Regions from separate parts of the Paenibacillus sp. 7541 genome, predicted to be linked through region 1. Evidence: a T-box and tRNA genes for the amino acid it is inferred to sense, from the RefSeq annotation. Region 1 holds a T-box; the other holds one or more tRNA genes.

Region 1 (3,112 bases):
GAAATTACCGTGCCTCTAAACCGCGTGTCTTCGCTGGATGACATTGCTGTTGAGATCGAGAATTTCGATGTGGATCTACTGTCCAAACGCAGCCTTAACATTACCGGCGTACTGTCATTGAAAGGCATTCAGGCTGCTGCGAAGCAGACGCGCGAAGCTTCCTGGAGCGGCGAGGAATTTACCGTGGTACATGCTCCCGACCAAGCTGAGCAGGAGGCAGCTGAGACCTACTTGAAGCTAAGCCAATTCGATTCAGAGCCGGGCTCTTCATCTGCTGCATCACAGCCTGAGGCGGGACACGGCGAACCGATTCACGACCGTGTTATTGAGGCTGAACCTGCCGGAGAGAACCGCACCGATCAATATTTGGCTTCCTGGGCCGAGTATGAGCGTCAGATTCGTCTGCAGGCAGAGCAGGAAGGACAGCAAATACAGGCTGGCAGCGGTGGAATACCGGCTTGGCCTGGGGTGGATCAATCGTTTGAGCAGGCAGCTCAGGCAGCTCAGGAAGAAGAGGCAAGCCGGGCAGAACCGTTTGGGGAAGCCGCGCAGCCAACAGATGCTTTTGCCCAGAATTTCGGCGATGCAGCGGAGCCTGCCTTACATAAGGAGGGGGCTGCCGAACCTGAAGCTGAGCCGTCATTCCCGAGTGTATGGCAGTTTGAGCGCGGGGCTCAACCTGAGCAGGCGCCGGAAGAACAAGCCTCCGTTTTTCCGGGCTTAACCGATCGCCAGCCGGAATCGGATCAGCTGCCAGTGCTGGAGTCGAGTCAGACTGAAGTGAACCAGTCGCTGGAGGCCTATTCGGCTGATAACAGCGCCCTGGAAGCATCCTCGATTCAGGAGGAAGAGGTTCAAGCCAGACCTGAACCGAAGGTAGCCTTCACCACGAAGACGAGCGACAAGCCAAGCGGTGAAAACCTTGGTTTCTCCTCGCTGCTGCAATCGAGCCGGACCGTCCAGGATCAGGACGAAGCGCTGGCCCGTGAAGAGGAAGAAATGGTGGAGGAAACGGCGGAGACATCGGCAGCGGAGGATGTGCAGTGGAAGAGCCTGTTTTTGGGCAGCAGACAGGAAGAATCGCCGTTCCGCAAAGTAAGAATGTGCATCGTGCAGCGTGAAGAGACGCTGGAGCTGATTGCCGAGCGCTATCAGTTAACGCCGCGGGAGCTGCTGCTGTATAACCGGATGTCCGAGCAAACGATCGAAGAAGGTCAGGTTTTATATATCCCTCAGTAATAGAAGTCACACCATATGGGGGAGCGCCGCACAGCAGCAGGTCAAGGGGATAGGCTCCTTGGTCTGCTGCTTGCTGCATTTGCGCACGAGGCTCCTGATGCAAGTGCCGCATGAAAATGTCTAGATTTGTCGGATAGAGGCATATATGGCCAGGAAGATGATTATCGCTATTTTTACATAGGTATACAGAGCTTTGGGCTCGGAAATACTCGAAATATTGACTATATGGAACAAGCACGTTAATATTGGAATATAATGAAGCACAGAAGTTTCAAAGAATAATGACGATGAACGGGAGAAGTAGGAAGGCTGACCTTCAGAGAGCGGGATTGTGTACGCTGTGAGATTCCGCAGGCAACGGCTTTTGCGAACAGTCACCCGGGAGTTGCATGCTTGAATCGTAGTACATGGCGGAAGTCCCGTCCGTGAGTGTAGAGCATGCCGGCTGCAGCCGTTACCTGTATAAAGTGTCGTGTTGACAGTCTTTTTGTGGATAAGTCCAATCTTTGAAACGAAGTCACCGCGAAACAAAGGTGGTACCGCGAGAGCACAGTCTTTCGTCCTTTGAGGACGAAAGACTTTTTTTGTTTTTGCTTGCAGAAATGGTTCAGCCGGGCTTTATGAAAACATTTCAGCTTGGCAATGATGATTAACAATAACGGAGGTACAAACATGGAGCTCAAAGAAAATCAGGCAACAAACCAGATGCCGACGACGTATGATCCGAAGGCAGCTGAACAGAAATGGTATCCGTACTGGAAGGAAGGCGGCTTCTTTCGAGCGGGACAACGTCCCGACGCCAAGCCTTTTACGATTGTTATTCCCCCGCCTAACGTAACCGGGATGCTGCATATTGGCCATGCGCTGGACTTTACCCTTCAGGACATTTTGATCCGGGTGAAGCGGATGCAGGGCTATGATGCGCTGTGGCTGCCGGGATCGGACCATGCGGGCATCGCCACCCAGACGAAGGTTGAGCAGAAGCTTCGTGAGAGCGGAATCAGCCGTCATGATCTGGGACGGGAGAAATTCCTAGAGAAGGTATGGGAATGGAAGGGGCAGTATGCCGATACGATTCGTGAGCAGTGGTCGAAAATGGGGTTGTCTCTCGACTATTCCAGGGAGCGCTTCACATTGGACGAGGGATTGTCCAAGGCGGTTCGCGAAGTGTTTGTCAAGCTGTATGAGAAAGGCTTGATCTACCGCGGGAAATATATCATCAACTGGGACCCGGCAGCGCGCACGGCGTTGTCTGACATCGAAGTTGAATATAAAGAAGTGCAAGGGCATTTATATCACCTGACCTATCCGCTTAAGGACGGCAGCGGCAGCATTACGGTGGCGACTACGCGTCCGGAGACGATGCTTGGGGATACGGCCGTGGCCGTTCATCCGAAGGATGAGCGCTACAAGGATATGATCGGCAAGACGCTGGTGCTGCCGATTGTCGGCCGCGAAATTCCGGTTATTGCCGACGAATACGTCGAGAAGGAATTCGGCAGCGGTGCGGTAAAGATTACGCCTGCGCATGATCCGAACGACTTCGAGATGGGACTTCGCCACAATCTTCCGCAAATCATCGTGATGGATGAATCGGGTACGATGAATGAATTTGCAGGCAAGTACCAGGGGCTGGACCGCAGCGAATGCCGGAAGCAGATCGTGAACGATCTGAAGGAAGCCGGCGTGCTGGTGAAAATTGAGGATCACGTTCATCAGGTTGGCCATAGCGAGCGCTCTGGCGCCGTTGTTGAGCCGTATCTGTCCACCCAATGGTTCGTTAAAATGAAGCCGCTGGCCGAACAAGCCATTGCAGCGCAGAAATCCGGGAAAGGCGTTCATTTTGTCCCGGAACGGTTCGAGAAAACATATC
Region 2 (3,112 bases), on a different contig from region 1:
TATGCATTACAGTGATGATGTGCAAGACTTTGTAGGTAAAACCGGCGAGATGGAGTTTGTTGAGCAGCAAAAGATATATGAATTATAGTGCTATAAAGGATCGGGATGAATAGGCTGCAAGCTGCCATGGGAACACTATCCCCAGGGAGGCGATAGACTATGGCAAATGAAATGCAGCAATCCGAGGTTGTGGCCGTTCGTAAAAATAGCGACGGCGATATTGTGGAACTTCAGCTTGATTCCGGTTCAGTGGTGGATTACAAAACGGCACAAGCAATGGTTAAAAATAAAGAGATCAAAAACCTGAATGTCTTCCGCGGCCGGGATGGTGACGAACACCTGCGTTCCAACGCTGACGGTGATCCGAGCAACAACCTGGACAATCTTCCGACATTCTGACACAGAAGCTCCCCGCAGCCATCATGCTTCGGGGAGCTTTCTCGTGTAGATACTAAAGTTCTTTTTTCATTCGAACATGTGGAATACCTGCATCATCAAACGGCTCCTCCGAAATGGTAACGTATCCGAGCTTTTGATAAAACTCTTCCGCTTGACACTGGGCATCCAGGACGGCATACTTCAGCTTCAGCTCTCGTGCTTTCGATTCCAGAGCCATCATGAGCACTCTTCCGATGCCTTTGGAGCGAAACGGCTTACGAACGGCAATGCGCTGCATTTTAGCAGAATCTTTATTATAATAAGTCACCCGCCCGGTTGCGGCGTACTGCCCTTCTGATTTGATCAGAATATGATGAGCATCGGCCTCCAGACTGTCGTATTCATCAATTTCAAGCTCGATAGGAACCTTCTGTTCAAGCACAAATACATCCTTCCGAATGTCCAGAGCCTGCTGCAACTGTTCTTCTGTCGTTACATTAATAATCTCTGCCGCCATGGGACAACACCTCTTTATGTAAAAAGTTCGCAGTCTCATATAGAAACCAGGTCGCAATATTATACAAAATATTCGATTTCCTGTATAGTGTAAGCAGACATCTATCGGAAAGGGGTACCTGCATGGAAAGCGGCAGCATGGGAAGCACGATATTTTGGGCCGTGATCATTTCGGTCGCCATCATCTATCCTGTCTTCTACGCAATTAAAAAAGGATATTCCCGCAAGTGGGATGAAGAAGAATAGCACCTCACTATGGAGAACCGCCAGCGCTGGAAGGCAGGCGGTTCTGGACCTTTGCCATCTACAACGGGAATCAAAATCTAGCTCTCAATTATCGAACGCGCTTCAGCGTATCCCAGTCATCTGCTGGCTTTAATGTTTCTTCCTCTTCGAGGGTTTCAATTTTCGGAGAAGAATATACCTCACTGTCCACCGAACGATCATACACATCCAGCATCACCGCCCCAGCAGGCGAATGAAGAGGAACCAGCTCAACGGACGTCCTTTCAGCTATGCTACATCCGCTACAAAGTAGCGCCGATAGTACAAGAGTACTGATCGTTCTGCTTCTACGGCTTGCTCGCTTGATCTTCACTGTGTTCAGCACGCTCCTGTCCGGAAAAATCATACTTTATCTATTCTGGACTGAACAGCGATTTTTTATAACGAAAAGCAATTGACATCAGGCAAAACGGGTGTTAATATAATTAATACATTTGAAAATTATTCATGATCTGTTAGCTCAGCTGGGAGAGCACCATCTTGACAGGGTGGGGGTCAGTGGTTCGAGCCCACTACAGATCATCGCCGAGAACCCTTGCGTAGCAAGGGTTCTTTTCTTTGTTACTTGCTACCAATCAATAGAATTCGATGAGTAAAAAAACGAAGGAGCCGAATACGACCCCTTCACGATGGATATAAAACGTAAGATGGCGGTGCATTCCCTACTCCTCCTTCCGGAGCAGTTCCTCAGGCACTTCTCCCTTATAAACGAACAGAATGCTGGCCGTGCTTACGGATACTACAGCAACCAAAGAAAGGACCGATGCTAGCGATGACAGAAGACGACGATTGATCCTGCGAACGAGATTAACCATGTCTGGATTCACCTCCTATTCGATGTATAAGCGTTAATGACTGAGCAAAAAAGCTGACAGCCACAACTGGCGACAGGATAAACAAATTACTGGCTACCAGAACGGCGGATGATATCCGCAGCGCAGGATAGTATTTGGGACGAATCCGTGTGTAGCCTGTGATGCCCGAAGGTGCAAAGAAAAGTACAAGAACGATGCTTATGCAGGTGAGAGCCACAGTTATTGCTTGTCCAGGCTGGAGAAATGACAAGGAAGTGAATAAAAACGAGGAAAGAAGAATACAGCCAACATTCGATTGAAGGTGGAATCCTCCGGACAATTGCCGGAGCAAGCCAAACGATAGAAGAATGATTACAACCTCCCGGGTGTTCCCTGTAATCAGGGAAATACCCAGCGACATAACAAGGATGCCTACCGTATTCAGGATAACATCCAACCCGCGCTTAAGCACGGGGATGGATGCCTTATGGTCGGGAACATGTTTCTTCAGTCCTTCGGCCAATTTTAATGATAATGAATCAATCATGGACCTTCTCCTTTCGTATTGCGTAAAAAAGAAGAAAACCGGCATTAACGATGAAAAACAGCAATGTTAGCCACGTCTGATTCAGATATAGGAAAAGCGTAATCGCTCCAATAAAAATGATGATAAATATCATGACCAAGAAATCTTCAAATTTAAACCTTAAAACCTCCATATTAAAGGCGAATCCGAGATTTCGTTTCTTTAAAACCCATGAGATGATTAACAGAACAGCTGCACTTGCTAACTGTAGCAGATAACCATTCATGACCGAGGTTTGAATCGCTGTGATCGAACCAAACACCGTCACAATAATGCTTGTCTGTATCACGGCGAAAATAACGTATCCGAGTATTGTAGCAAGCACTGCCCATACAAACGGCATCTTCACAACAACGGCGAAGAAAAAAACGAACATTAAAATGCTGATTACCGGAACGAGATCGGATAAGGCAAACTCATTCCTGAGAATAAAGCTTTGTACATTAATCAACAAAACCAGGGTAACGGCCTGCCAGGCGTAATCCATAACTTTAAACCTGAACAAAGCCATAATCAACACATATAAGGACAACGCCTCAATGGAAGAAAAAAA

Evidence for each region. The T-box of region 1 lies ahead of CHH75_RS23160 (valine--tRNA ligase). A T-box ahead of a tRNA ligase gene usually reads a tRNA of that ligase, here a tRNA-Val.
Region 2: it has a tRNA-Val gene. The T-box ahead of CHH75_RS23160 (valine--tRNA ligase) is inferred to sense a tRNA for this amino acid. The anticodon was not compared.

Annotation. Positions count from the first base shown of each region.
Region 1 covers NZ_NQLZ01000048.1:10,181-13,292, forward strand. Annotated here, with positions in the region: gene CHH75_RS23155 (LysM peptidoglycan-binding domain-containing protein) at 1-1,239, shown strand, start outside; T-box leader at 1,518-1,807, shown strand; gene CHH75_RS23160 (valine--tRNA ligase) at 1,912-3,112, shown strand, end outside.
Region 2 covers NZ_NQLZ01000005.1:414,577-417,688, reverse strand. Annotated here, with positions in the region: gene CHH75_RS04185 (MBL fold metallo-hydrolase) at 1-88, shown strand, start outside; gene CHH75_RS04180 (DUF3892 domain-containing protein) at 160-399, shown strand; gene CHH75_RS04175 (GNAT family N-acetyltransferase) at 452-895, opposite strand; gene CHH75_RS25125 (hypothetical protein) at 1,018-1,140, shown strand; tRNA gene CHH75_RS04170 (tRNA-Val) at 1,629-1,701, shown strand; gene CHH75_RS04165 (AgrD family cyclic lactone autoinducer peptide) at 1,842-1,994, opposite strand; gene CHH75_RS04160 (accessory gene regulator ArgB-like protein) at 1,987-2,520, opposite strand; gene CHH75_RS04155 (hypothetical protein) at 2,513-3,112, opposite strand, start outside.